DNA from 2 places in the Allobranchiibius huperziae genome. Region 1 is predicted to be linked to the other one. Evidence: predicted binding sites of a transcription regulator. Region 1 holds the regulator's gene; the other holds the start of a gene.

The links. The regulator Rex, encoded in region 1, represses fermentation and respiration genes when NADH is low (regulators of the CRP and FNR family bind a similar motif). The targets are predictions, from matches to a motif close to CTTGTGAANNNNTTCACAAG.
Region 2: the regulator Rex is predicted to act here: its motif matches at 12,387-12,406, upstream of HNR15_RS14105 (geranylgeranyl reductase family protein).

The regions. Positions count from the first base shown of each region.
Region 1 is NZ_JACCFW010000001.1:496,613-511,368, reverse strand. It holds gene HNR15_RS02460 (TlpA family protein disulfide reductase) at 1-488, opposite strand, end outside; gene HNR15_RS02455 (histidine phosphatase family protein) at 485-1,132, opposite strand; gene hemL (glutamate-1-semialdehyde 2,1-aminomutase) at 1,214-2,527, opposite strand; gene HNR15_RS02445 (MarR family transcriptional regulator) at 2,718-3,194, opposite strand; gene hemB (porphobilinogen synthase) at 3,239-4,213, opposite strand; gene HNR15_RS02435 (bifunctional uroporphyrinogen-III C-methyltransferase/uroporphyrinogen-III synthase) at 4,213-5,889, opposite strand; gene hemC (hydroxymethylbilane synthase) at 5,886-6,878, opposite strand; gene HNR15_RS02425 (glutamyl-tRNA reductase) at 6,875-8,179, opposite strand; gene HNR15_RS02420 (redox-sensing transcriptional repressor Rex) at 8,176-8,856, opposite strand; gene HNR15_RS02415 (glutaredoxin family protein) at 9,037-9,279, opposite strand; gene HNR15_RS02410 (lysophospholipid acyltransferase family protein) at 9,276-10,331, opposite strand; gene HNR15_RS02405 (NAD-dependent epimerase/dehydratase family protein) at 10,324-11,313, opposite strand; gene HNR15_RS02400 (30S ribosomal protein bS22) at 11,422-11,520, opposite strand; gene HNR15_RS02395 (helix-turn-helix domain-containing protein) at 11,631-11,831, opposite strand; gene HNR15_RS02390 (acetoin utilization protein AcuC) at 12,248-13,444, opposite strand; gene HNR15_RS02385 (GNAT family N-acetyltransferase) at 13,469-14,035, opposite strand; gene proC (pyrroline-5-carboxylate reductase) at 14,093-14,756, opposite strand, start outside.
Region 2 is NZ_JACCFW010000001.1:2,979,642-2,994,397, reverse strand. It holds gene HNR15_RS14170 (ABC transporter ATP-binding protein) at 1-495, shown strand, start outside; gene HNR15_RS14165 (UbiA family prenyltransferase) at 662-1,495, shown strand; gene HNR15_RS14160 (NAD(P)/FAD-dependent oxidoreductase) at 1,492-2,655, shown strand; gene HNR15_RS18670 (type III polyketide synthase) at 2,652-3,749, shown strand; gene HNR15_RS14150 (isoprenylcysteine carboxyl methyltransferase family protein) at 3,746-4,294, shown strand; gene HNR15_RS14145 (NAD(P)/FAD-dependent oxidoreductase) at 4,291-5,325, shown strand; gene HNR15_RS14140 (WhiB family transcriptional regulator) at 5,341-5,601, opposite strand; gene menD (2-succinyl-5-enolpyruvyl-6-hydroxy-3-cyclohexene-1-carboxylic-acid synthase) at 5,770-7,500, shown strand; gene HNR15_RS14130 (FMN-binding negative transcriptional regulator) at 7,487-8,098, shown strand; gene HNR15_RS14125 (glutathione peroxidase) at 8,161-8,649, opposite strand; gene HNR15_RS14120 (isochorismate synthase) at 8,736-10,013, opposite strand; gene HNR15_RS14115 (lipase family protein) at 10,112-11,443, opposite strand; gene HNR15_RS14110 (demethylmenaquinone methyltransferase) at 11,599-12,294, shown strand; gene HNR15_RS14105 (geranylgeranyl reductase family protein) at 12,425-13,747, shown strand; gene HNR15_RS14100 (NADH-quinone oxidoreductase subunit A) at 13,824-14,192, shown strand; gene HNR15_RS14095 (NuoB/complex I 20 kDa subunit family protein) at 14,251-14,756, shown strand, end outside.

The DNA of each region.
Region 1 (14,756 bases):
GTGGTCGGCGGGCTGTTCTTGAAGTTGCCGCCGAGCGCGGCGATCGTTCGGCCGTCGCCGTACTGCAGCGACGGATAGGTCATGCCCCGCTCCCGCGTCGTCGCGAGCGCGGTGTCGGCGCCCTCCTTGAAGTCCAGGCCCATCATCACGACCGGCTGGCCGCTGGCCTTCAGCTGCGTCCACGCCTTCTGCAGGTCGGCGAACTCCGTCTGGCACGGCCCGCACCATGAACCCCAGACGTTGAGCACGACGACCTTGCCCTTGGCATCGGCGCTGCTCGACCACGGCGCACCGGTCAGCTCCGTGCCGGAGACCGCGAGCGGCTTGCCTCGCTGCGCGACCGACAACTGCTCGACGGCGCCCCCACCGCCGGTGCCGCCGGCGTTGCGGGCCTGCCCGCCGATGGTGTTGCCTCCGCCACCGCTGCTGCACGCCGTCAGTAGGACGGCCGCGCACACCGCACCCGCGGTCAGACGTAGCGGCCTCATGCGCCGACCACCGCGGAGGCGAGGGGCAGCAGCGAGGCGGCCGGCTCGGCGTACGTCACCATCGTGACCTCCGGCCCGCGGAAGGTAAGGCTCGTGACCGAGGCGAGCGTGCACTCGCGGTTGCGCGGGTTGTGCCACAGGCGGCGGTGTTCGGCGTCGAGCCGCGAGATCCACACGGGCAACTGGTGACTCACGATCACTGCCTCCCGACCTTCGGCCTTCACCCGTGCATCGGCGATCGCCGCGCGCATGCGGGCGGCGATCTGTGCGTACGGCTCGCCCCAGGACGGCTTGACCGGGTTGACCAGCTTCGGCCAGAAGCGCGGTTGGAGCAGCTGACGGGGCGAGACGCCCACTGTCAGCCCCTCGAAGTCGTTGTCGGCCTCGATGACCCGATCGTCCAGCGTCACCGGCAGCCGGGCCACCTCGGCGAGCGGCTCGATCGTCTGCTGAGCGCGTTCGAGAGGCGAGGACACGAGGTGGGCGATGTCGTTGTCGGCGAGGTAGGCCGCGGTCATGTGCGCCATCCGCACGCCGAGCTCCGACAGCTTGAAACCCGGCATCCTGCCGTAGAGCACCTTGCCCGGGTTGTAGACCTCCCCGTGGCGCACCAGGTGCACGATCGTGCGGTCCCCTCCCGTCATGTCCCCCAGTTTCTCATCCATGTCTGTGTGGTTCGTGACCGCCGGGGCACCGCCGCGAACACGGCGCGCAGGGGCGGCGATTCAGGCCGCCGCTGCGGCAGCGGCAGCCGTCGGCAGCGCCGCGAGTACGGCGTCGACGGCCTCGTCGTCGTGCGAGGCGCTGACGAACCACGACTCGAACGCGCTGGGCGGCAGATGCACGCCCTGCTGCAGCATCGAGTGGAAGAACCGCCCGAACGCCGCCGTGTCCTGATCGCGCGCATCGTCGTAGTCGCGCACCCGCTCCTCACGGAAGAACACGTTGAACATCGAGCCGGCGCGGCCGATCACGTGGGGCACCCCGGCTACGTTCAGCGCCTCGGTGGCACCAGCGATCAGTGCGTCGCTGACCTGCGTCAGCCGGTCGTAGACCGCCGCTGTGCACCCGCGCAGCGTCGCGAGCCCTGCGGCCGTCGCGACGGGGTTCCCCGACAGCGTGCCCGCCTGGTAGACCGGCCCGTCCGGTGCGAGCCGGCTCATCAGCTCGGCCGACCCGCCGAACGCCGCCGCCGGGAAGCCGCCACCCATCACCTTGCCGAAGGTGAACAGGTCCGGTGCGCCGCCCTCGGGCTCGCCCTCCAGGCCGTACCAGCCGGCGGCCGAGCAGCGGAAGCCGGTCATCACCTCGTCGCTGATCAGCAGCGCCCCGTGTTCTCGGGTGATCCGCCGCAGCGCAGCGGTGAACCCGGGCTCCGGCGGCACCACGCCCATGTTGCCGGCGGCCGCCTCGGTGATGACGCAGGCGATCTCGTCGCCGTGCTCCGCGAACGCCGCCTCGACGGCGGACACGTCGTTGTAGGGCAGCACGATGGTCTCGTGCGCGCTGGAGACCGGCACTCCGGCCGAGTCCGGCAGCGCGAACGTCGCCAGCCCACTGCCGGCCGCGGCCAGCAGCGCGTCGACGTGGCCGTGGTAGCAGCCGGCGAACTTCACGACCTTGCTGCGGCCGGTCGCGCCGCGCGCGAGGCGCAGCGCGCTCATCGTCGCCTCCGTGCCGGAGCTCACCAGGCGCACCTGCTCCAGCGGCGCGACCCGGTCGACGATCTCGGCGGCGAGCAGGACCTCGTTCTCACTCGGCGTGCCGAAGGAGAACCCCTTGGCCGCCGCCTCCCGCACGGCCTGCTCGACGTCCGGGTGGGCGTGCCCGAGGATCATCGGCCCCCACGAGCAGATGAGGTCGACGTAGCGGTTGCCGTCGACGTCCGTGAGCCAGGGACCCGTGCCGGACGCCATGAAACGCGGTGTGCCGCCTACGGATCGGAAGGCTCGCACCGGCGAGTTCACCCCGCCGGGGATCACCGTGCGCGCGGTGCGCATCAACTCGTCGGACCGGGTGGTGGGCTGTGCAGAAGGCATGGCGCCATCCTCGCAGGCCCTGCGCCGCCCGGTTCGGCCCCCACCAGGGCCGGTCAGCGGGTGGCAGGTGGTCACCCTGTGTCCAGGTGGTCGCTCTGCGTCCTCGGCCAGTGCTGCAGCACTGGCCGAGGACGCGAACTGCGCACCCCGACACAGAGCGACGCGTTGCCGCGGTCGGGCAGCTGACGGGTCAGGCGACCTCGGTGTCCTTGCCGGTCAGATGCCGGCGTACGGCGTCCATCGCGTCGCCCAGCACCTCCAGGTCGCTCGCACCGATCTGCTCGATGAAGTGCTCGCGCACCCCCTGCACGTGCAGGCGTGCGGCGCGGCGCACGGTGTCCCATCCGGGCACCGTGAGGGAGAGGACCACACCGCGACGATCCTCGGGCGCGTCACTGCGCACGACCCACCCGCGACGTTCCAGACGGTTGGCGGTGTGGGTGACCCGGCTGCGGGACTGGATGATCAGGTCGGCGAGCTGACTCATCCGCATCGATCCCTCGGGGGCCTCCGAGAGCATCGACAGCAGCTCGTACTCCGCGAACGAGAGCCCGGCGCCCTGCAACTCGGTGTCCAGGCGCACTTCGAGGGCGCGGCTGGCACGTAGATAGGCGCGCCAGGCGTGCTGCTGTTCCTTGGTCAGCCAGACCTGGTCGGTGGCTGTCACGGACGCCCGCTCATGGCAGCCGAGCCTACCGCCGACCGACCTTCTCAGATGGCGGCTCGCAGGATCGTGGCGACCTCGACGGCGTAGTAGGTGAGGATGATCGACGCACCCGCGCGCTTGATGGACGTGAGCGTCTCCAGCATCATCCGGTCCCGGTCGATCCAGCCGTTGGCGCCGGCCGCCTCGATCATCGCGAGCTCACCGCTCACCTGGTAGGCGGCGACGGGGACGTCGACCTCACCGGCGACGGCGTGCAGCACGTCGAGATAGGGCAGCGCCGGTTTGATCATCACGATGTCGGCGTCCTGCGCCAGGTCGAGAGAGACCTCGCGCAGCGACTCGGTGAAGTTGGCCGGGTCCTGCTGGTAGGTCGCGCGGTCACCCTGCAGGGCCGAGTCGACGGCCTCGCGGAACGGCCCGTACGCCGCTGAGGCGTACTTGGCGGCGTACGCCAGGATGATCGTGTCGGTGAAGCCCGTCTCCTCCAGGGCCGCGCGGCACGCGGCGACCTGGCCGTCCATCATCCCGGACAGCCCCAGCACGTGGGCGCCCGCGCGGGCCTGCGCCAGCGCCATCTGCGCGTAGAGCTCCAGGGTGGCGTCGTTGTCGACGCGACCACGGTCGTCGAGCACTCCGCAGTGCCCGTGGGAGGTGAACTCGTCGAGGCACAGGTCGGACATCAGGACCGTGCTGTCACCCAGCTCGTCGCGCAGGCGGCGCAGCGCGACATTGAGAATGCCGTCCGGATCCGTTGCGCCCGAACCAATCTCGTCGCGGTGCTCGGGCACGCCGTAGATCATCAATCCGCCGACGCCGGCCGCGACCGCATCCCGTGCCGCGACCACGAGGGAGTCCAGACTGTGCTGCAGCACGCCCGGCATCGAGGCGAGCGGGACCGCGTCGGCCAGGCCCTCTTTGACGAACATCGGCAGCACCAGATCGGCCGGGTGCAGCCGCGTCTGTGCCACGAGCCGCCGGACCGCCGGGGTCTGGCGGAGCCTGCGCGGGCGGTGCTCCATCAGGCCTTGGCCTTGCGCCGCGCCGCCGTACGCCGCTCGCTCGGACGGCGTACGTCGTCGCCCGCCTCGGCGGCGGACAGCGCGAGGCCGCGGCCGTAGTCGGCCAGGGCGTCGACCAGTGACGCGGCGGAGGGCTCGGCGGCCAGGACGTCGACCCGCAGGCCGTGCTCCTCGGCGGTCTTCGCGGTCGCCGGGCCGATACACGCCACCACGGTGGACGTGTGCGGCTTGCCCGCGATGCCCACCAGGTTGCGCACGGTGGAGCTGGAGGTGAAGAGCACCGCGTCGAATCGACCGGACTTGATCGCCTCGCGCACCTGCGGAGCCGGCGGAGCGGCGCGCACCGTGCGGTAGGCCGTCACGTCGTCGACCTCCCAGCCCATCTCCTGCAGGCCGGCCACCAGAGTGTCGGTGGCGATGTCGGCGCGCGGCAGGAAGACCCGGTTGATCGGATCGAGCAGGTCGTCGTACTCCGGCCACCCCGCGAGCAGTCCCTTGGCCGACTGCTCACCGTCCGGCACCAGGTCCGGCTCCAGCCCCCACTCGCGCAGGGCATCGGCCGTGACTCCCCCGACGGCGGCGATCTTCAGCCCGGCGAACGCGCGGGCGTCCAGACCGAACTCGGCGAACTTCTCCTTGACCGCACGCACCGCGTTCGCCGAGGTGAAGCCGATCCACTCGTAGCGGCCGGTGACCAGGCCCTTGATGGCCCGCTCCATCTGCTGCGGGGTGCGCGGTGGCTCGACGCTGATGGTCGGCACCACATCGCTGGCCGCACCGAACGACGCCAGCCGCTCGGTCATCGTGCCGGCCTGCTCCTTCGTGCGCGGCACGAGGACGTTCCAGCCGAAGAGCGGCTTGTTCTCCCACCAGGACAGCTGGTCGCGCAGCGCCACGGTGCCGCCCACGACCGCGACGGTCGGCGCGTGCACCTTGTCGGCGCGGATCGCATCGGCCGCTTCGGCGAGGGTGGTGACCTGGGTGGCCTGCTCGATCAGGGTGCCCTGCGAGGTGAGCGCGACACCGGTGTCGCCGTCCCGCCCGGCCGCGAGCAACCGGCCCAGCGCGTCGGCGATGTTCTCGGTGGCACCGAGCAGCACGACGGTCGTGTCGTCGCCGGCGGAGCGCTCCCACACGACCTTGCCGTCACCGGCACTGATGACGTGCACAGCACGAGTCGCGTTGTTGGTCAACGGGATTCCAGCGTACGACGGCACCGCGGACACCGCGCTGACGCCGGGCACGATCTCGAAGGGGATACCGGCCTTGCGCAGGGCGACCGCCTCTTCGGCCAGACCGTTGAACATCGCGGGGTCGCCGTCCATCAGGCGGACCACCAGGGTCTCCTCGGAGGACGGGTCGCTCGGCGACGCCTGTTTCGCGGCGCGCACGACGAGCTTCGCGCGGGAGGCGTGGGTCAGCGGCTGGCCGGCCTCGCCGTGTCCGGCGTCGACGATCTCCACGTCGGCGCGGGCGTAGGGCGCGACGAAGTCCTCGCGCGCGATCCGGTCGATCACGATGACGTCGGCGCGACGCAGCAGGCTGACGGCCCGCGTGGTCAGCAGTCCGTGGTCGCCGGGGCCCGAGCCGACGAAGGCGACAGTGGGCAGGGCCTTCACGGCCTTGGCGCCCTTCGCCGTGCCGCTCTTGCGATTCGATGCAGTGGTGGTGCTCACGATTCACGCTCCGCAGCGTTTGTTGGGACGAGGTCTTCGGGGTGGGTGGGGAACGCATCCGGTTTCGGAGGCGCCCCTGGAGGTATGACGTCGGCGGCACCGTCCTGGAGCAACAGCTGTGCCAGTTCGATACCCAGCCGGGGGGCGGCCTCAATCGGGCCGGTGACGGATCGGCGCAGTTCGAAACCGCCGTCCTTGCTACCGACGAACGCGCGCAACGAGATCATCAGAGAACCGTCGAGCTCCTCGACGACCTCGGCCAGCGCCCCGATCGGCGACGAGCAGCCCGCTTCCAGCGCACCGAGCAGCGCGCGTTCGGCAGTGACCGCGGCACGGGTGTCGGGGTCGTCCAGGGGCGCGAGCGCCGCGCGCAGCTCCGTGGCGTCCTCGCGGACCTCGAGCGCCAGCGCGCCCTGACCGGGAGCCGGCAGCATCTGCAAGGGGTCGAGGACCTCGGTGATCGCCGCGGTACGACCGATCCGTGCCAGCCCGGCGCGCGCGAGGACGACGGCGTCGACCGTGCCGCTGGTCACCAGCGACATGCGCGTGTCGATGTTGCCGCGGATCCCGCGCACGGCGAGTCCGAGCCCGAGGGCGTTCAGCTGCGCGGCCCGCCGAGGCGAACCGGTGCCGACGACAGCGTCCTGGGGCAGCTCGGCGAGCGTGAGTCCGTCACGGGCGACGATGGCGTCGCGGGGATCCTCACGGGACGGGATGGCGGCGAGCACCAGGCCCGGTTCCGGCTGCACCGGCAGGTCCTTCAGCGAGTGGACCGCGAGGTCGACCTCGCCGGCGAGCAGCGCGTGGCGGATCGCGGCGGCGAACACGCCTGTGCCGCCCATGGTCTCCAGGGGTGCGCGATTGGTGTCGCCCTCGGTGGTGATCATCACCAGCTCCACCTCGTGGCCGCGGTCGCGCAGCAACTGCGCCACGCTCTCGCTCTGGATGGTCGCGAGCGCACTGCGCCGGGTGCCGAGTCGCACCATCATCGGCGATCACCGTCCGACAGCCGCGGGACCCGCGAGACGCGGGCCTCGTGCGGGTCGAGGTCGAAGAGGGTGCGCAGCAGCGCGGCGTAGTCCTGTCCGTGCTCCTCACCGGCGAGCTGCTTCATCCGTACCGTGGGCGTGTGCAGGATCTTCTCCGTCACCCGGTGCAGGGTCTGGCGGACCTGCGCCGCTTGCGCATCGGTCAGCTGCAGGCGACCGACCAGCCGGTCCATCTCGGCGTCGACGACGTCCGCGGCGCGCACCCGCAGCGCGGAGACGGTCGGCACGACCGCGGCCGAGCGGCGCAGCACCAGGAACTCCGCGACCTCGGCGGTGACCAGGTCCTGTACGACGCGCAGCGAGTCGCGCTGCGGGCCGTCGGCGGTGGTCCGGGCGCCGAGCTCCTCGAGCGTCACGAGCGTGACGCCGTCGAGCTCGCCGCACGCGGGGTCGATGTCGCGCGGCAGCGCAAGGTCGATCAGCACCATGTGCCGGGCGGGCGGGCCGTCGGCGGTCAGCAGGTGCGGCACCAGGATGTGGCCCACGGCACCGGTGCAGGAGATCACGATGTCGGCCCCGGCGAGGGCGTCGGTCAGCTGCGCCCAGGGTCGCGCGATCGCTCCGGTCGCGGCGGCCAGTCGCTGCCCGTGCTCAGGCGTGCGGTTGACGATCGTGAGGCCGCCGACGCCGGCGCGGGTGAGGGTGTGGGCGGCGAGGGCGCTCATCGAACCGGCGCCGATGACGACCGCGGACTGCGCGGACAGTGCGCCGAGGTGCTCCTGCGCGATGCCGAGCGACTGCTCCACCAGCGACCGGCTCACGGTGTCGAGGTCGGTCTCGGCGTGCACGCGCTTGCCCACCCGCAGGGCGTGCTGCACCAGCTCGGACAGCGACGAGCCGAGCCGCCCGGCGTCCTGGGCGGCCCGCATCGAGGCGCGCAACTGACCCAGGATCTGGCTCTCGCCGATGGCCATCGAGTCCAGCCCCGCGGCGACGGAGAAGAGGTGGGCGACGGCCCGGTCCTCGAAGTGCACGTAGAGGTGGTCGCGCAGCGCGGGCAGCGGCATACCGGTCACCGCGGCGAGCGTCTCGCTGATCGAGGTGACCGCACCGTGGAAGGTGCCGACCTCGGCGTACAGCTCGGTGCGGTTGCAGGTCGACAGCACGAGCAGCTCGCTGACGTGCTCATTGCCGACCAGGGACTCCCCGATCCGGTCCTGCTGCACGTCGTTCAGGACGACGCGCTCCAGCGTGGCGATGTCGGCGGTGCGGTGGGAGATGCCGATGACGATGACGCTCATCCGCTGGCCTCGATCCCGTCGGCGCCGAGGCGGGCGTCGTCCTTGCCGCGCTGCTCGTGGAAGGCCAGGATCTGCAGCTCGGTGGCGAGGTCGACCTTGCGCACCTGGGTGTGGGCCGGGACGTTCAGCACGCCGGGCGCGAAGTTGAGGATGGAGCGCACGCCGAGAGCCACGACGGCGTCGGCGACCTCCTGGGCGGCGACCGGCGGCGTGGAGATGACCGCGATGACCTGCTCGGTCACGCTTGCCGCGAACTGCTCGAAGTCCACGACCTGCATGCCGGCGATCGTGGTGCCCACCACGGCGGGGTCGCGGTCGACGAGCCACTGCACCTTGAAGCCGCGGGTGGCGAAACCGCTGTACGCCGCGAGCGCGTGCCCGAGGTTGCCCATCCCGATGATCGCGACCGACCAGGGGTGCTGCAGGCCGAGCTGGCGGGTGATCTCGCTGGCCAGCCGCTCCACGTCGTAGCCGACGCCGCGCACGCCGTACGAGCCGAGGTAGGACAGGTCCTTGCGCAAACCAGCCGAGCGGACGCCCGCGATGGTCGCGAGCTCCTCGGAGGACACGACCTCCACACCAGCGGATACGAGGGGGTGCAGAGCACGCAGATAGCCCGGAAGTCGAGCTACCGTCGCGTCCGGGATGTCCCGCCGCGTCATGGGGTCGGTCGTCAAGGGCGCTCGACTCCTCCCGAGGTCGGCAGGCCCTATATCAAACGCCTGCGCAGAGGAAGTAATACCCCCTGACCATAAGACTTTGTGAAGGCATGCACAAAATCGCTCTGGAGCGCTGAAAGTGCTAGGCGGTACTACACCTGCTGCATCTCGCGGGCGTTCGGGCGAAGAGTCGGGGGCTCAGGCCAGGGCGGCGCGCAGCCGCTTCTCGTCGACCCGCCAGTAGTCGTGCTGGGCGCCGTCCACCAGCGTGACGGGGATCTGTTCGGCGTACTGCTCGCGCAACGCCGGATCATCGAGGATGGAGATCTCCACCCACCCGACGCCGGTGTCGGCCGCGACCGCGGCGATGACCGTGCGGGCATCGTCACAGAGATGGCACCCCGGCTTGCTGATGAGGGTGATGCGCGGCTCGTCGCTCACCAGAAGACCGAACGTCGTTGCAGCAGCAGCGAGTAGAGCGTCTGCTGGATGGTCTCGCGCACCTGGTCGGTCAGATCGAAGACCAGCATGGGGTCGTCGGCGGCCGCCGGCTCGAAGCTGTCGGTCGGGATGGGCGCGCCGAATTCGATGATCCACTTGCTGGGCAACGGGAGCAGACCGAGCGGGCCGAGCCAGGGGAAGGTCGGCGTCAGCGGGAAGTAGGGGAAGCCGAAGAGCCGGGCCAGGCTCTTGGCGTTGCCCAGCAGCGGGAAGATCTCCTCGGCGCCCACGATCGAGCACGGGATGATCGGCACGCCGGTGCGCAGCGCCGCGCTGACGAACCCGCCGCGACCGAAGCGCTGCAGCCGGTAGCGCTCGCCGAACGGCTTGCCGACGCCCTTGAAGCCCTCGGGGCAGACGAAGACCAGCTCGCCGGCGCGCAGCAGCCGCTCGGCGTCGGCGTTCGCCGCCAGCGTGGATCCGGACTTGCGCGCCAGATCGCCGAGCACCGGGGACTGGAAGACCAGGTCCGCGCCGAGCGCACGCGCGTACCGGTGGCCGGGCGTCTCGTCGTGGATGGCGACCTGGACCATCAGCCCGTCGACCGGCACCGTGCCGGAGTGGTTGGACACCACCAGCGCGCCGCCCTCGAGCGGAAGGTTCTCGATGCCGCGCACCTCGACGCGGAACCAGCGCTTGTAGAGGGGCCGCAGCAGCGGCAGCCACACCTCGTCGGTGAACTCCTGGTCGAAGCCGAAGTCGTCGACCTCGTACTCCCCGGTGATGCGACGCCGCAGGAACGCGAGCGCCTTGGTGATCCGCCGGTCCAGGTCGTCACCGGAGAGCCCTGCCGCCGAGCCGGCGATCCGCAGGGTGCGCACCAGCAGCTTGACGATCGACTCGATGTCGTACGGCGACCCGCTCGGCTCGGGTGCCGGTGCGGGGTCGGGCACGACGCGCAGCGGTCGGTCGGCACGCGCGCCGGCGAACGCGGCGCGGGGCGGACGCTTGCGCGCGCCTGTCGCGTCGGATCCGGTGGTCTTGTCAGGCATGGGCTCCCCCTGCTCGCAGCAGCGCCGACACTCGGTTGTCGCCGCCGAAGACGTCGGTGAATGCTTCGCGTGTGGTGCGCTCGGGGGTGTAACCGAGCGACGTACGTAGTGCTGTGGTGTCCATCCCCCGCCCGAAGCAGAGCAGGTCCATCTGCTCCGCGGAGAAGTTGCCGACCCGGGCGCGGGAGGTGAACTGCTGAACGAGCGGCCCGGCCTGCGCCAGCACCGGAAGTGTCGGGCGACCGGCGATGCGGGCGGCCTGGTGCACGGTGAGCACCCCGTCGCCGGCGACGTTGATCACCCCCGTGCACTCCTCGCGCAAGGTGGCGGCATGGATGGAGCCGATCGCGTCGTCCAGGTGCAGCACCTGGAACCTGCCGTCGAATCCCAACGGCACCGGGATCACCGGCAGGTGGAAGAGGTCGGAGAAGGTGGTGCGCAGCCCGGGGCCGACGACGTTGGCCATCCGTAGCATGCACACGTCGACATCGGGCCGGCGACGGCCGAAGCCGCGTACGTAGGTCTCGACCTCGACGGAGTCCTTGCCGAAACCGCGCGGAGGGGTGCGCCGCGCCGTCATGTCCTCGGTGAACATCGCGGGGTCGCGCGGCGAGCTGCCGTAGACCGCGGAGGACGACTTGACGACGAGCCGTCGCAGCGAGGGCGCCTTCTGGCACGCAGCGAGCAGCTGCATCGTGCCGATGACGTTGATCTCCTTCTGCGTCGTGCGCCCGCCCGCCTGCCGCGGCGTGGTGATCACGCCCAGGTGCACGACGGTGTCGACGTTCTCCTGCTTGATGATCTTGCCGATGATCGGGTTGCGGATGTCGGCACGGACGAACTCCGCGCGGCCGATGTCATGGGCAGGGCGTACGACGTCGACGGCCAGCACCCGCTCGATCCGCGGGTCGGTCGACAGGGCCCGCGCGGCGAGTCCGCCGACGAAACGCGAGACCCCGGTGACGAGCACGGTCGTAGCCATCGGGTTCCCTCTCGCGGGTGCGGATGATCGCTGTGCGCAGATCGTACGACGAAGCCCCCGCCCGCCACGGCTCACGCCAGGCGACAGGGGCCTTCGTAGGTCCTACTGCTACTTCTTGTTACGACGCTGGTGTCGCGTCTTGCGCAGCAGCTTGCGGTGCTTCTTCTTCGCCATCCGCTTGCGGCGCTTCTTGACTACTGAACCCATGCGTGAACGCTGTCCTTCGATGATCGGAAATTTCAGAAAGGCTGCCAGTCAGGCTACGGCATGCCGGGGATGCGGCCGAATCAACCGTCTCCCGCACCGGCCGGGCGGATTCAGGCGGTGCCCATGTAGGACTGGCTGAGGTACTCGGTCACGGCGGTCTCGGGCACCCGGAACGAGCGTCCCACCCGAACGGCCTCGAGCTCGCCGCTGTGCACCAGTCGGTAGACCGTCATCTTCGACACCCGCATGATGGTGGCCACCTCGGCGACGGTCATGAAGGTAACCTCGCCCACGTGCGTCTCGTGCGGCATGGTGGGGCCTCTATTTTCTGTGCGGTCCGCAACGGATGGTCTTTTCAGCAGGCCAGGAGTGCGGGTCGGCTGGTGCTGAAATGCACCCTAGAGGTAGAACGCATCCTGTGTGAAGTTTGAGACTAAAATGTCCACTCGACACGCCGTACGAGCGTGTTTTTCCTCCTGCCCGGTTACGCGTGCGCCAACGCCCACAGCGGACCGCGCGGCGCCCTTGCGGCGACGACCCCACCGGATCGCCCGCAACGGACCGCGCGGCGCCCTCCCCGCGGCACGCTCACCCGGCCACCCCACGTACCGATCAAGGCCGCCTGAAAGTGACGCCGACGCCCACAACGAACCACGCGGCACCCTTGCAGCGACGACCCCACCGGATCAGCGCCCACAACGGACCACGCGGCGCCCTTGCGGCGAGCTCAGTCGAACCAGACGTTGAGCCCGTGCTCGGGGAAGACCGCCTCACGGGTCGCGAGCACGCACTGGTCGACCCGATCGTTCGGGTCGGCGCCGGTGGCCCAGGACTTCCACCACACCCGGTCGTGCTCGGCCACCCCGTCGCCCATCCGCGGCGGACCGGGCCGCCCACAGGTCATCCGTGCGTAGTCGTGCCAGGCCGCCGGGATGGCCGTGTCCAGCGGGATGGGTGCGTGCGCGGCGATCCCGAGCAGGTGGGTCCACGTGCGCGGGACGACGTCGACGATCTCGTATCCGCCGCCACCGAGTGCCACCCAGCGACCGTCGGCCACCTCATGGGCCAGGTCGTGCATCGACTCGGCCGCGGTCCGCTGCGCGTCCACCGACAGGCGCAGGTGCGCCAGCGGGTCCAGATAGTGGGAGTCGCAGCCGTGCTGGGTGACCAGCACCTGCGGGGCGAACGCGCGCAGCAGACCGGGTACGACGGCGTGCAGCGCCCGCAGCCAGGCCGCGTCGCCCACCCCGGGCGGCAGCGCGATGTTGGCGGCGCCGCCGAGCGCGCCCGGGCCGCCGATGTCGGCCGGATCGCCGGTGCCCGGGAAGAGAGTGCGTGGGCCCTCGTGGATGGAGATGGTGAGCACCCGGGGGTCGTCCCAGAAGACCTTCTCGACGCCGTCGCCGTGGTGCACGTCGAGGTCGACGTATGCGACCCGCTGCGCGCCGGCCCGCAGCATCGACTCGATCCCGATGGCCACGTCGTTGTAGACGCAGAATCCGGACGCGTTTCCGGGCATCGCGTGGTGCATGCCGCCGGCGAAGTTGACGCCGTGCGACACCTCACCGGACCACACCGCGTCGCAGATGTCGCGGGTGCCGGCCGCGATGAGCGCGGACGCCTCGTGCATCCCGAGGAACGCCGGGTCGTCGGTCGTGCCGAGCCCGTACGTCGTGTCGGCCAGCTCGGGGTCGGCGGACGCGACGCGCACGGCCTCGACGTACGCCGCGTCGTGCACCGTGCGGATCAGGTCCTCGGTCGGGTCCGAGGGCCCCGTGACCTGGACACCCGGGGCATCGAAGACGCCGTACTCACGGGCCAGTACGGCGGTCAACGCGAGCCGCCGCGGGTCCATCGGGTGGTGATCGCCGAAGTCGTACCGGGTCAGCCGTTCGTCCCAGACGATCCGGGTCGAGGCGGTCATCGGCTCGTCATCGACGGTCCCGCGTCACAGCACCGAGCTCGGCACCGAGCCGGGGTCCTCGCCGAGGGAGTAGACCATCGCCATCTCGTCCTCGGGGACGTCCGGCTCCTCCTGGGTGGCGGGTGTGCCCTCGGGCACGCCGGTGACCTTCATCGGTCGCCGCGCGTCGGTGGGACGGAAGCCGAAGCTGCTCGCGAACGCGACGCCCCGGCCGTTGTCGGTGCCCACCCAGTAGACGACGAACTGGAAGGAGTCGGTGCCGGCCTGCTCGACACCCGCCTGCACGAGTTGCCAGGCGACGCCCTGACCACGCAGGTCGGGCTTCACCCAGAGGCCGAAGAGCTCGCAGCTGCGGGGGTCCTCCGCAGGCGACCGCCCGACGGACACGACGCCCACGACGTCGTCGCCGCGCTCGGCGATCAACCGGCGGGAGCGGACCAGACGACGTCGCCAGAAGGCGTCGTCGAACTGTCGTTCCTGCGCGACGCTGGCCGCGAAGGCATCGGGGCTGTCGGACAGTGCAGCCAGCCGTACGTCACGGTAGATCTGCCAGTCCTGCTCCCCGAGAGCACGAACCGTGATGTCAGTCATGCGGGTACTCTCGCACGGCCGTCGCGCCCGGGGGTAGCTGCGTCCACCCCTCGCGACTCACTCCCCTGCGGCCAGCTGGGCCGAGCGCCGTGCCGCCGCCTCGATCGCGGTGAGGAACGCCGCGCGGACCTTGTGGTCGTCCAGTTCGCGCAGTGCGGCCATCGTGGTGCCACCCGGGCTAGAGACCTGCTCGCGCAGCACCGTGGGGTGCTCGCCGGTCTCCTTCAGCATGGTCGCGGCGCCGTAGAGGGTCTGCACGACCAGCTCGGTGGAGGTGGCGCGCGGCATCCCCAGCAGCACGCCGGCCTCGATCATGGCCTCGACGACGTAGAAGATGTATGCTGGCCCGCTGCCGCTGATCGCGGTCACCGCGTCGAGGTGGTGCTCCGGCAGCGCGACGACCCGGCCGCAGGCCTGCAGCAGCCCGGTCGCTGTGGCCAGCTGGTCGGCGTCGCAGTGCGCGCCGGGGCTCACCGCGGACATGCCCTGATCGACCAGGGCCGGGGTGTTGGGCATCACCCGGGCCACCGAGGTGCCCTCGGGCAGTTGCGCCTCCAGGAACGCCGTGGTGATGCCGGCCGCGAGGGAGACCACGAGCGTGCTGTCGCCGACCGCGCCGGAGATCTCCTGCACCAGCGCGCGCATGTCCTGCGGCTTGACCGCGAGCACGAGGGTCGCCGCCTGGGCTGCCGCCTCCGCGGCGGGAAGCGCCCGCACGGCG
Region 2 (14,756 bases), 2.5 Mb from region 1:
CATGCCTCGATCGCGGACAACCTGCGCTACGCCAAGCCCGACGCCACCGACGCCGACCTCGTCCGGGCGGCCCGGGCCGCGCAGGTGCACGAGCTGATCGCAGCACTTCCCGACGGGTACGACACGGTGGTGGGCGCTCGGGGATACCGCTTCTCCGGCGGAGAGAAACAGCGGATCGCGCTGGCACGCACCATCCTTCGCAATCCGCCGATCCTGGTGCTCGACGAGGCCACGAGCGCCTTGGACAACACGACCGAACGAGCCGTGCAGGAGGCTCTCGACGAGCTGAGCGTCGGACGGACGACCCTGACAATCGCCCACCGGCTGTCGACCGTGCGGCACGCGGACCAGATCGTGGTGCTGGACCACGGCCGGATCGTGCAGCGCGGCAGGCACGAGGAGCTGCTCGCCGAGGGCGGACGGTACGCCGAGCTGGTCCGTGACGCCGAGGCCGGCGAGCAGGCGAGGGACGACCTCATCGACGCGGCGGGCTGACCGCCGCGGGACAAAGCAGGTCCCCGGTCCGTTATGCGAAGCACGGGGCGGGTACTGCATCTGCAGGCCGTCGGCGAGACGACCGATGCCGGGAGTCGGGCGGCCGTGCGAGATGCCGGGGGCTCGCGGCTTACTGTGAACACCTGCGGACAGGAAGGACGCACAGATGGCGGTTCGGTCTCGGGTCACACCCCCAGACACTGTGCTGCCCCTGCTGCGTGCCGCCCACCTCGGACCCGGCCTCGCCGTCACCACCCTGACCGCGCTGCTCGGCTCATCGGCCCGGCTGCGTCCGCGCGAGATCGCCGCGAGCACCGCGGCCGTCTTCCTGGGCCAGCTGTCGATCGGCTGGGGCAACGACCTGGTCGACGCCGCACGTGACCGCGCCGTCGCGCGCGCCGACAAACCACTGGCGACCGGCGAGGTCGGGGCGCCCGTGGTCGCAGGAGCGTTGGCGACCGCCCTCCTCGGATGCGTCGCCGCCTCAGCGAGCCTCGGCCGACGCAGTGCCCTGACCCATCTCGCGCTCGGGGTCGGCCCGGCCCATGCCTACAACCTGGGGCTGAAGAGCACCGCCTGGTCGTGGGCGCCGTACGCCGTCGCGTTCGGAGCGCTGCCCTCCGTGGTGAGTCAGGCCGGTGGCGACCGGCGTCGCTCGCCCGCATGGATCACGGCGCCGGCAGCTGCTCTCGGGGTGTGCGCTCACATCCTCAACGCCCTGCCGGATCTCGCGCAGGACGACGCCACCGGTGTCCACGGTCTGCCGCACCGGCTGGGCGCGGAGCGCGGACGACAGCTGGCGACCGGCCTGCTCGGTCTCGCCTCGGTGGCGATCGTGCTGGGCCCCAACGCAACTCCCTCTCCCGTCGCGTGGTCGGCACTTGCCGCCAACGGCGCCCTCGGCGCAGTGGCGTTGCGAGGGACCGGCCGTACTCCGTTCCGGGCCGCGGTCGCCATCGCCCTGATCGACGCCGGCCTGCTGGTGTCGGGCGCCCGATGACCAGCCACGACCTGGTCGTCGTGGGCGGCGGTCCTGCCGGCGCGGCGGTCGCGCTCGGTGCGCTGCAGGCCAGACCCGGGATGTCCGTCGCCCTGCTCGACCGGGCCGACTTCCCGCGCGACAAGACCTGCGGAGACGGGATCGCACCCGAGGTGTTCGACCTTCTGACGGACGCCGGCGTGCCCGGGGTCGCCGACGGTTGGGCCCCGGTCGACCGCCTGTCCATGCGACGCGGGGAGCGGGTCGTCGAGCGCACGATGGTCCGGTCCACCTGGGTGATTCCGCGGGCCGTCTTCGACGAACGGCTGCACCAGGCCGCCGTGCGCGCCGGTGCGCAACCGCACACGCACCGCGTGTCCCAGGTGACGGTCGGCGCCGACGACGTGCGGGTCGACGACCGCTTCAGTGCGCCGCTCGCGGTCGGCGCCGACGGCGCGCACTCCGTCGTCCGCCGGGCGATCGGGCTGCCGCCGGGGCCGACGGCGTTCGCGCTGCGGGGCTACGCGCCGACCACCGACCGCCGCGTCGGCACCCAGGCGATGGTCTTCGGCACCTCGCGCCAGCCGTCGTACGCGTGGTCCTTCGACCGCGGCGACGGCCTCGCGAACGTCGGGTACGGCGAGGTGCAGGCACCCGGTGCGCCGCGGCTCTCGCGGCCGCAACTGCTCGCGCAGATCGAGCAGTTGTTGCCCGGCTCGACCGCGGACGGCACGCAGTGGAAGGGCGCCCACCTGCCGTTGTCGGGGTGGGGCGCCCGGGTCGCCAGCGGCCGGGTGGCCCTGACAGGCGACGCCGCCGGGATGGTGAATCCGATGACCGGAGAAGGCATCTACTACGCCGTGCTGACCGGTCTGCTCGCCGGTCGCGCCGCCGCGGCGGCCCTCGACACCGGTGACCTGCACCTCTTCGGCCGCGACTACACCCGCCGCGTGCGGACCGAGCTGGGACCGCACCTGCGGCACAGCGCCCTGGCCGCGAGACTGTGTCGTAGCGGTCGACTGCTGGACGCCGGGGTCCGGGCCGCGCAGTCGGATCAACGCGTCTTCGACGACCTCGTCGACCTCGGACTGGCGAACGGCAGGATCACCCCGGTGGTCCTGCGGCGCCTTGCTCGCCACCTCCTCGGAACGGCCACCCAGCGGACGGAGCACATCGGATGACGGTGCAGATACTGAGCTCACGGGGTGCGCTGCCACCCCACCGCTACCCCCAGCAGCACATCACCGACACGTTCCTGGAGTCGATGGTGCCGGGCACCGACGAGCGTCTCGTGCGCCGCTTCCACGGCAATGCCGGTGTCGCGTATCGGCATACGGCCGTCCCGTTGGAGGAGTACGCCGGGCTGGCGGACTTCGGCGCGGCCAACGACACCTTCATCCGGGTCGCCGTCGAGCTGGGGTCGCAGGCCGTGCTCGACGCGTTGAAGGCTGCGGGTCTCGAGCCCAGCGACGTCGACGTGATCATCTCCGCGACGGTCACCGGGCTGGCGGTGCCCTCGCTGGACGCCCGGATCGCGGCGACCATCGGGCTGCGCCCGGACGTCGTGCGGGTGCCGCTGGTCGGCCTGGGCTGCGTGGCCGGGGCCGCGGGCGTGGCGCGGCTGGACGACTACCTGCGCGGACGGCCGGACGCCGTCGGGGTCCTCGTGGCCGTCGAGCTGTGCTCGCTGACGCTGCAGCGCACCGACCGGTCGCTGCCGAACCTGGTCGCCAGCGGCCTCTTCGGTGACGGCGCGGGCGCCGTGGTCGCGGCCGGCACCCACCGCGCCGCATCGCTCGCCGACCGGATCACCCGCGAGCCCGTGCAGCCGCGCATCCTCGCCACCCGCAGCCATCTCTACCCCGACTCCGAGCGCACCATGGGCTTCGACGTCACCAGCTCCGGGCTGCGCATCGTGCTCGACGCGGCCGTGCCCGACGTGGTGCGCACCTATCTCGGCGACGACGTCGACGCGTTCGTCGCCGACCACGGCCTGACCCGCGCCGACATCGGCTGGTACGTCGCGCACCCCGGCGGACCGAAGGTGCTCGAAGCCATGCAGGACACGCTGGGTGTGTCCGCGGATGCGCTTGCCGTCACCTGGGATTCGCTGTCGCGAGTCGGCAACATGTCGTCGGTCTCGGTGTTGCACGTGCTGACCGACACGCTCGCCGACCGTCCGCCGGAGCCGGGCAGCTACGGGCTGATGATCGCGATGGGCCCGGGGTTCTGCTCCGAGCTGGTGCTGCTGCAGGCGCCGGAGATCGCGGCATGAGCAGCGAGATCGCCTACACCGTCCTGGTGCTGCTCGTCGGCTTGGAGCGCGTGGCCGAGCTCGTGGTGTCCAAGCGCAACGAGGCCTGGTCGATGGCCCGTGACGGACGCGAGTTCGGTGCGCGGCACTATCCGCCGATGGTCGTGCTGCACACCGGTCTGCTGGCCGGCGCGCTCATCGAGGTGTGGGTGCGACGTCCGCACGTCGACGCCTGGTTCGCCGTGCTCATGGTGCTGGTGCTGCTGGCCTCCCAGGGCCTGCGCTGGTGGTGCATCACGACCCTGGGGCATCGCTGGAACACCCGGGTGATCATCGTGCCCGGTCTGGCACCGGTCACGGCCGGGCCGTACCGCTTCTTCACCCACCCCAACTACGTGGCGGTCGTCGCGGAGGGCATCGCGCTGCCGCTGGTGCACGCCGCCTGGATCACCGCCGTCGCCTTCACCGTCCTCAACGCGTGGCTGCTCACCGTCCGCATCCGCTGCGAGAATGCAGCACTGGCCCAGCTTCCCTCTCCCGCATCGGTTCCCGTGACGAGCCCATGAGCGATCGCAGAGACCTCCTGGTCGCGGGTGGCGGTCCCACGGGTCTGGCCACGGCTCTGTACGCCGCCCGCGCCGGTCTCGACGTCACCATCTGGGAGCCGCGCGCGGGCAGCATCGAGAAGGCGTGCGGCGAGGGCCTGATGCCGGCCGCACTCGCCGCGCTGCTCGACCTCGGCGTCGATCCCCTGGGGCACGACCTGACGGGCATCCGCTACATCGCAGGCGGGTCCGAGGCGCAGGCCTCGTTCGCCGCCGGCAGCGGGCGCGGGGTGCGTCGCACGACCTTGCACGACGCCCTGCGCTCGGCCGTCGAGGCCGCGGGCGTGCCGGTCGAGCAGCGCGCCGTCAAAGACATCCGCCAGGACGACCGGCAGGTGCTGGTCGACGGTGTGCCGTTCGGGCATCTGATCGCAGCGGACGGACTGCACTCCGGCATCCGGCGGTCGCTGGGCCTGGACCGGCAGGCGCGCGGCCCGGTGCGGTTCGGGTTGCGCACCCACTTCGAGATGGCGCCGTGGAGCTCGTTCGTGGAGGTGCACTGGTCGCCGCGGTGCGAGGCCTACATCACGCCCGTCGCGGACGATGTCGTCGGCGTCGCCGTGCTCACCTCGGAGCGCGGCCCGTACGCCGATCATCTGGCTCAGTTCCCGCAGATCGCCGAGCGGGTGGCCACCGTCACGCACGACAAGATCAGCGGCGCCGGTCCGCTGCGGCAGCGCAGCACGGCACGGGTCGCGGGGCGGGTGCTGCTGGTCGGGGACGCTTCGGGCTACATCGACGCGCTGACCGGGGAGGGCATCGCCCTCGGGATGGCGCACGCGAAGGCGGCGGTCGAGGCCGTCGCCGCCGGGCGATCGCAGGACTACGAACGCACCTGGCGTATCGCGAGTTGGCGCTACCAGGCGCTCACCGCCGGCCTGTTGCGAGCAACCCGGGTGGGCGTCGTACGCCGCACGATCGTGCCCGCCGCACGGCGCGCGCCGTGGCTGTTCGACGCCGCCGTCAACGCCCTGGCGGGCTCCCCGTCCTGACCGCTGGAGCCCTGCTCACCACTCCAGGGAACCGGCCGCGCGCACCTTTCCGCCCCAGACGCCGACCCGCTCGAACTCGCTGGCCTCCACGCACTGCACCCGCACCGGGCAGGACCGGCAGCGGTAGCCCGCGGCCTCGCGTTCGGAGCGGATGTTGCTCGTCCACAGCTGCGGCGTGACTTCGCACGGCACCTGCCGATCCGCGCTCCGGACGGCGCGCAAGGCGTCGTGCAGTCGCCGTCGTGCGCCTTCTGCCTCGATCGAGTCGCTACGCATGGGTCCAACTCCCTCCGCGGGTGCCGCCGGGTTCGAGCCCCGGCGCACGCCGTGCGTGTACCCGGCACGGGCCGGGTTGAATCACGGGGCGGGCATCGGATTCGCGCCGGTGGGCGGATCGTTCGGGGGAGGGCGGGTTCGGGCGGGCGCGTGGGGGATCATGACGGGGTGAATCCCACGGCCGCGTTCGCGAGCACCCTGGTCGATGAGCTGGTCCGCCACGGGATCCGCGACGCCGTCCTGTCGCCAGGGTCGCGCTCCGCACCGCTGGCGTACGCGCTGCAGGAGGCCGACCGTGCCGGACGGCTGCGGCTGCACGTGCGGGTCGACGAGCGGACGGCGGCGTTCCTGGCGCTCGGCCTGGCCAAGACCACCCGCGTGCCCGTGCCCGTCGTCGTCACCAGCGGCACGGCCGTGGCCAACCTGCATCCCGCGGTGCTCGAGGCCTCGCACGCCCAGGTGCCGATGCTGATCCTGTCGGCGGACCGGCCGCCCGAGCTGCGCGGCACCGGCGCCAACCAGACCACCGATCAGGTGCACATCTTCGGTGGCGCGACACGCTGGTTCCACGACCTGGGGACGCCCGACGAACGACCCGGGCAGGGCGATCTCTGGCGATCCGTCACCTCACGCGCAGTTGCCATGTCTCGCGGCCTTCCGTCCGGGGACGCCGGGCCTGTGCATCTCAACGTGCCGCTCCGGGCACCGCTGGTCCCCACCGGCGGCAGTGAGTGGATCGACTCCCTGGAGGGCCGTCCCGGCGGCGCGCCGTGGTCCGTGACGACCCCGGCGACCCCCGACGGCGGCGACACGATCGCGGCGGTGCCGCGCACGTTGGCGGTGCTCGGCGACCTCCCCGATCCCGCGCAGGCCGCACGCTTCACCCGGTTCGCCGAATCGGCCGGATGGCCGCTGCTGGCAGAGCCGTTCGGCACCTTCGACAGCCCGCGGACCCTGCCGCACGGACCGCTGCTGTTGCAGGCCACGGACTGGGTGCGAGCGCATCTGCCCGATCGCGTCCTGGTCGGCGGTCGCGTGACCCTGGACCGCGCCGTCGCCCAGTTGCTGCGCCACCCGGACGTCGAGGTGGAGGTGGTCGCACCCGGCGGGGTGTGGGCCGACCCGTCGCACGCCGCGCGTCGCGTGCACGGGTGGGGAGCACTGGACGCCGGTCATGGGTCGGTCGCCGGTTGCGCCGACCGGGTGTGGGCCGACGCCTGGATGTCGGCCGGCGAACGGCTCGCCACCGAAGCGGGACCGGTCATCGACCGGTCGTGGCCGAGCGGTCTGGCGGCGGCACGCGTGATCGCCCACGCCCTGCCGGAGGGGTCCGGGCTCTTCGTCGGGTCCTCGAGCGCGGCCCGCTACCTGGACCTGGCCCGAGACTCCCGCCAGGTGGCCCGCGACGTGGTGTCCGTCGCCAACCGCGGCCTCGCCGGAATCGACGGATCGGTCTCCAGCGCCATCGGATTCGCACTCACCCGCGGCGGCCGACCGTCGTACGCCGTGCTCGGCGACCTGACCTTCGCCCACGACGCCAACGGGCTGCTCATCGGCCGCGGCGAGCCGCGACCGGACCTGACGATCGTGGTGCTCAACGACGACGGCGGGGGCATCTTCGGCACGCTGGAGCCGGGTGCCGGCGCCTCCGGCGACTCCCTCGCCGGTGTCGACGCGTCGTACGAACGGGTCTTCGGCACGCCTACGGGGGTGTCGATCGCGACGCTCTGCGCGGCGTACGGCGTGCCGTGGGAGCTGGTCGACGATGCCGACGGCCTCGCTGCGCGGATCGGCAACCCCGGCGCAGGGATTCGCGTCGTCGAGGTGCACTTCGATCGTGCGCAGCAACGTGCCCTGCAGGAGCGGCTCTTCGAGGTGGCAGCCGATGTACTCCCCTGAACACAACCGGGTCGACGAGCAGGAAGCGCGCGACTTCGTGGCAGCCGCCGCTGCCGGCACGCTGATCACGGTGGGCGCCGATGGCACGCCCGACGCGACCTTCGTGCCGGTGCTGTGGGAGGGCGACCGGGTGCTCGCGCACCTCGCCCGGGCCGGCGAACAGTGGTCACGGGTGGTCGACGGATCGCAGGCGCTGCTGGTCGTGCAGGGGCCGCACCGCTACATCACGCCGAGCTGGTACGCGTCCAAGCGCGAGCACGGCCGCGTGGTGCCGACCTGGAACTACTCCGCCGTGCAGTTGCGCGGCACCGTGCAACTGCACGACGACGCCGCCTGGACCCTCGACATGGTCACCCGGCTCACGCAGGCGCACGAGTCGCCGCGCGAGCGGCCCTGGGCGGTCGACGACGCCCCGGCGAAGTGGGTCGACGGGCGGCTGCGCGCCATCGTCGGCATCGAGATCGCGGTGAAGTCGGTGCAGGCGCGGGCCAAGTGGAGCCAGGACAAGGACGCCGCCGACCGCGCCGGCGTGCTCGAAGGGCTGGCGGGCGAGGGCGACGAGGAGTCAGCCGACCGCGTACGCCGCGGCCGCCTGTGAGAGCAGCGGTTGTCAGCGGATCTCTGGTGTCGGCGCCACGACGACGCTGACAACCGAGGGGGTCAGGCGGGGGCGGCCAGCGCCGCTTCGATGTCCGAGGCGATGTCGGCGGGCTTGGTGGTGGGGCCGTAGCGCTTGATGACCTGGCCGTCGCGACCCACCAGGAACTTGGTGAAGTTCCACTTGATGCGGCTGCCGAGCAGGCCGCCCTTCTGCTTGCGCAGCCACTGGTAGAGCGGGTGCGCGCCGTCGCCGTTGACCTCGATCTTGTCGAACATCGGGAAGCTCACGCCGTAGTTGGCCTGGCAGAACTCGCCGATCTGCGCAGCGTCACCGGGATCCTGGGAGTTGAACTGGTTGCACGGGAATCCCAGCACGACCAGACCCTCGCTGCCGAACCGCCGCCACAGCGTCTCCAGTCCCTCGAACTGCGGTGTGAAACCGCACTTGCTCGCGGTGTTGACCACCAGCGCCACCTTGCCGTCGTAGAGCGACAGGGGCTGCTCCTGACCGGCGAGGGTGTCGGCGGTGAAGTCGTGCAGTGTGGTCATCGAGGCGTCCTTCGTGAGGGGAGTACAGGGGCTTGTACGACGTTCGGTGCGGGGACGATCCCGGATGCCGCGGGCGGGGGACCGGGTCAGTCCGCGAGAGCCTCGCGCATCGGCAGCAGCTTGGATTCGGACTCGGCCAACTCGGCGTCCGGCTCGGAGCCCGCCACGATCCCGCAGCCCGCGTAGAGCCGCATCCGGGTGGGATCGTCCGGGTCGAGCTGTCCGCTGCGCAGGGCGATGCCCCACTCGCCGTCGCCGCTCGCGTCGAGCCATCCGACCGGGCCGGCGTAGCGGCCGCGGTCGAGGTGCTCCAGCGAAGCGATCACCGCCGCGGCGGCGTCGGTGGGTGTGCCGCAGACCGCGGCCGACGGGTGCAGCGACTCGGCCAGCGTGAGCGAGGTGGTGTAGTCCGCCAGCACCCCGACCACGTCGGTCGCCAGGTGCATGACGTTGGGCAGGTGCAGCACGAACGGCGACTCGGGCACGTTCATCGAGGAGCAGTGCGGGCGTAGGGCGTCGGCGACCGACCGCACGGCGTACTCGTGCTCCTCGAGGTCCTTCGAGGAGCGCGCGAGCGAGCCGGCGAGCGCCAGGTCGTGCGTGTCGTCACCGGTGCGCTGGATGGTGCCGGCCAGGACCCGTGAGGTGACCAGGCCCTTCTCGCGGCGTACGAGCATCTCCGGGGTGGCGCCGATGAGACCGTCGACGGCGAAGCTCCAGGTGTTCGCGTAGCGGGCCGCCAGCCGGCCGATCAGCCACCGCGGGTCGATCGGCGCCTCGGTCTGCGCGATGACGTCGCGGGCCATCACGACCTTGTCGACCTCGCCGGCGAGAATCCCGCGTACGGCGTGCGCGACCGCCTGCGTCCACTGCTCGCCGCTCAGGGCGCCGTCGGCGAACCGGGCCGCACCCGGTCCGATCGGTGCGGGGGCCACGTCGGGTGCCGGGTTGGGTTCGAGACGGTCGCTGATCCGGGTGACCCACGCGATGCCGCCGCGCCGTCCGACCACGGTCGAGGGCACGATGAGCGACCCGCCGGACGGGGAGTCGGGTGCGAAGGCGAACGACCCGAACGCCACCAGGCCCGCTCCGGGCAGGTCGACCTCGGAGCGGCAGATCGCACTGGTGGTGACCTCCTGCCACCAGTCGGCCGCGTCCCGGAAGCGCTGCGTCCCGCTGGTGTCGATCTGCGCGGCGCGGCCCCAGCCGACCAGCCCGTCTCCACTGCGGATCCAGCTCACGACATCGCCGGACGGCACGCCGTCGGGGATCAGGCGGGCCAGGTCACCGGGGTCAGGGATGCGGGTGGTGCGGACCACCAGGTCGGGAATGCCGAGGGGTCCAGCGGCCACGAGCGACGTCACGACCGATCACCCTAGCCCGGCCGGATGCGCCGCCTTCAGGCACCGACGACGAGCGGGCCAGCGGCGGTCGCCGCGGGCCCGCCCTCCTCGATCGTGGATCAACCCGCGGTCGGGGCCTGCGGGGTGAGCGGGTTGCCGGTGGGGATCGAACCGCAGCTGCTCGGAGCCTTCAGTCCGGCGAACCGGGCATCCAGCCACGCCAGCGCGGTCGGTGCCCAGAGCGCCGCCGTCGGGATGTGGCTGGTCAGGGGGTACGGCGTCCACTGCACCGAGCTGTTGCCGGTCGAGCAGTACTGGCGCGCGAGGGTGCGCACGTCGCCGGCGATCATCACGCCGTCGCCCTTGCCGATCCCGGGCTTGTCACCGGAGGTGCCTTCGGCCCAGCCGCCCTCGCCCTGCGAGATCGACAGCGGGACGGTCGGCGTGGGCCGCGAGCCCAGGTTGAGCTTGTTGACCGCGGTGACGAACGCGGGGATCGAGTTCGGGTCGGCGTACTGCGGCTTGACCAGCTGCCGGTAGGTGAGGCCGGGGTACTGCCCGAGCACGTTCGCGATCGACGCGTTCTGCAGCTTCGTGAAGAGCGAGGCGCCGTAGGCACTGAGGTAGGGCTGCAGGTTCAGGTTGTACGCCCGGGCGACGCCGATCAGGGCCATCGGGGCGATGCCGGCCCAGATGGAGCTGCCGCTGACGTATCCGAGGTTGTGCGCCGGGTCGACCAGCAGGCCGCCCTCGGTGGCGCCGATGAGGTTCTTGTTGACGTCGGGGGCGTAGCTGGGTGCGAGCGCCGCCGCCCAGTTGGTGGCGATCGCGCCGCCGGAGTAGCCCAGCAGCCCGACCTCGGCCGACGGGGAGACACCGGTCGCCGAGGAGGCCGTGACCGCCCGGATGGAGTCCAGGGTGTTGGTGCCGTACTCGGGGCCGGCCGCGAAGTCGGCCTTCTGGCCCTGGGTGTCGGCCACGATCACCGGGTACCCCTGGAGCAGCTCCGGGGCTATGAAGAGCGCCTCGGCGTCGTTGATCGCGCCCCCCAGGGAGACGTCGCCCGCGATGGAGCGCGAGGGCGAGTCCTCGGGGTTGAGCGAGTCATAGAACGACTGGTAGGACACGACCTTGTCCGGGTTCGCGGTGACGTTGGGCTCGAGCACGGAGGTCACGTTGGCGACGGGGCGGCCCTGGGCGTCCGTGGTGCGGTAGAGCAGTTGCACGGCCTTGACGGGGGTGGGAATGCCCGCCACGTGGTAGGGGAGGGTCCGCGTCTTGAGCACGGTTCCCGGTGCGTACGACGACAACGGCGCGCTGCCGTCGTAGCTGTAGAACGCGTCGGTGCCGCTGGCGTGAGCGCTCGGCATGCTCACGCCGGCCCCTCCCGCGACGGCTGCTGCGGCCACGAGGGTGGCGAGGGTTGCTCGGGTCGGACGGCGGGTCTTCATGAACGCTCCAGGTGATCGGGGTCACACGATGCGCCCGAGGTTACCGCAGAGTAAGTAGAGGTGCTACCCGTCGGTAACGTCGTGGGGTGCCGTTCCTGGACCGCTTCGGCGGTACGGACGACGAGCCGGTCAGCGGCGTGCGGAAGGATGCGGGCATGAATCGCGCCAGCTTGGACAAGCAGCCGGCCGACGTCGCCCGGATGTTCGACGACGTCGCCAAGCGCTACGACCTGACCAACGACGTGCTGTCGCTGGGACAGGACCGGCGCTGGCGCAAGGTCGTCCTGGCCTCGGTCGATCCGCAGCCGGGCGAGACCGTGCTCGACATCGCCGCCGGAACGGGCACGAGCAGCCTGCCCTTCCAGAACCGCGGCGCCCACGTCGTGCCGGCCGACTTCTCGCTCGGCATGCTGCGCCAGGGGGTACGCACCTATCCCGGACTCGCGTTCGCCGCCGCGGATGCCATGCGGCTGCCCTTCGCGGACGCCGTCTTCGACGCGGTCACGATGTCCTTCGGCCTGCGCAACGTCTCCGACCCGGTCGTCGCGCTGGGGGAGTTCCTGCGGGTGACCAAGCCGGGCGGGCGCCTGGTCGTGTGCGAGTTCTCCATGCCGACCAACCCGGTCTTCCGCAAGGTCTACTCGGAGTACCTGATGCAGGCGCTGCCCAAGATCGCCCGCCGCGTGGGGTCGAACGCCGAGTCGTACGTCTATCTGGCCGAGTCGATCCAGTCCTGGCCGGACCAGGGGGGACTGGCCGGCCTGTTGCAGGACGCGGGCTGGTCCAGCGTCGAGTGGCGCAACTCCAGCGGCGGCATCGTCGCGATGCACCGCGGGCACAAGGCGCCCTGACCGGGTCGTGGACTCCGGTGAGCGCCGTCCTCAGGTGGTTCTTAGGGGGCCCTCAGTTCGCGAACGAACGACGCGGTCGTAGAGTTCAGACGCTCGTGAAAACTGTCACAAGACCTCCCAAGGACGCCCCGTGAGCCAGTCACTGTCGGGCGGCGCGCTCACCACGTCCGCTCCGGAAACCGCCGATGTCATCGTCGTCGGCGCCGGTCCGGGTGGATCGTCGGTCGCCGCCTACCTCGCGATGGCCGGGCTCGACGTCCTGCTGCTGGAGAAGACGCACTTCCCGCGGGAGAAGGTCTGCGGCGACGGGCTCACTCCGCGCGCGGTCCGGGAGCTGGTCAGCCTGGGCATCCCGATGCCCGAGGACGACGGCTGGATCAAGAACAAGGGCCTGCGGATCATCGGCGGCGGCATGCGACTGCAGCTGGACTGGCCGGACAACGCCAGCTTCCCGCCGTACGGCCTCGTGCGCACCCGCCAGGACTTCGACGACATCCTGGCCCGGCACGCGGTCAAGCAGGGCGCACAGCTGCGGCAGGGCGTGAACGTCGTGGCGCCGGTCCGTGGCGCGAACGGGCACATCGTCGGGGTCGAGGCCAAGGAGATGGGCGTCGACGGGCGCGCCACGGGAGCCACCATGAGCTACCGCGCTCCGCTGGTCATCGCCGCGGACGGCAACTCCAGCCGCCTCTCGCTGGCGATGGGCCGCGAGAAGCGCGAGGACCGCCCGATGGGCGTGGCCGTCCGCGCGTACTACACCAGCCCCCGGCACGACGACGACTACCTGGAGTCCTGGCTGGAGCTGTGGTCCAAGGACGCGCAGGGCAAGCGCGTGCTGCTGCCCGGTTACGGCTGGATCTTCGGCGTCGGCGACGGCACCTCCAACGTCGGCCTCGGCATTCTCAACACCTCCTCCGCGTTCGGCAAGACCGACTACAAAGAGGTCATGCGGCAGTGGGTCGCCACCATGCCGGAGGAGTGGACCTACAACGAGGAGACCATCACCGGCCCCATCAAGGGCGCCGCGCTGCCGATGGGCTTCAACCGCCAGCCGCACTACGCCGACGGGCTGCTGCTGGTCGGCGACGCCGGCGGGATGGTCAACCCGTTCAACGGTGAGGGCATCGCGTACGCGATGGAATCGGCCCGTCTCGCGGCCGAGGTGGTCGCCCAGGCGTTCGCCCGCACCGACGACGCGAGTCGCGAGCGCGTGCTCCTCAGCTACCCGCAGGTGATGCGCGACGCGCTCGGCGGCTACTACACGCTGGGCCGGATGTTCGCCAAGATGATCGGCAACCCCGACGTCATGCGACTGGCGGTCAAGTACGGCCTGCCGCGCAAGACGATGATGCAGTTCCTGCTGAAGGTGATGGCCAACCTGGGGGACACCACGGGTGGCCGGATCGACGACAGGGCCCTCGCCCTGCTGTCCCGGATGACACCGGCGGCATGATGGACCCCAGTGCGCCCGTCGTCGGGTGGATCGGTCGTAACCTCGGGCTGGCCCGGGACTTGGTGAAGGAGCCCGTATGAACCACTACTCCTACTACCCGCTGCTGATCTTCGCCGCCCTCGGCACCGGCTTCGCGGTCTTCTCCGTGCTCGGCGCCGCGGGACTCGCGGGACCCAAGCGCTACAACCGCGCCAAGGCCGACGCGTACGAGTGCGGCATCCAGCCGAGCCCGCACGCCGATGGCGGCGGCCGGGTGCCGATCAAGTACTACCTGACCGCGATGCTCTTCATCGTCTTCGACATCGAGAGCGTCTTCCTCTACCCGTTCGCGGTGAACTTCGACCGGATGGGTCTGTTCGCGCTGGTCGAGATGGTGCTCTTCGTGATCACCGTCTTCGTGGCCTACGCGTACGTGTGGCGCCGGGGTGGCTTGGAATGGGATTGAGCGCGGCACAACACATGCATGAAATGTCGGGCACGACAATGCGAATCGAAGTGTGAACATGGGTATCGAAGAGAAGCTCCCGGCCGGATTCCTGCTCAGCACGGTCGAGCAGGTGGCGGGCTATATGCGCAAGGGCTCGGTGTGGCCGGCGACCTTCGGCCTCGCCTGCTGCGCGATCGAGATGATGGCGGTCGGCACCCCCGACTACGACATCGCGCGTTTCGGGATGGAGCGTTTCAGCGCCACCCCGCGCCAGGCCGACCTGATGATCGTGGCGGGCCGGGTGAGCCAGAAGATGGCGCCGGTCGTGCGCCAGGTCTACGACCAGATGCCCGAGCCCAAGTGGGTCATCTCGATGGGTGTCTGCGCGAGCTCTGGCGGCATGTTCAACAACTACGCGATCGTGCAGGGTGTGGACCACATCATTCCGGTCGACATCTTCCTGCCGGGCTGTCCGCCCCGCCCGCAGATGCTGCTCAACGCGATCCTGGAGCTGCACAAGCAGATCCAGGGCATGAAGTTCGGTGTCAACCGGGTCGCTGCCGCCCGCGCCGCGGAGGCCGC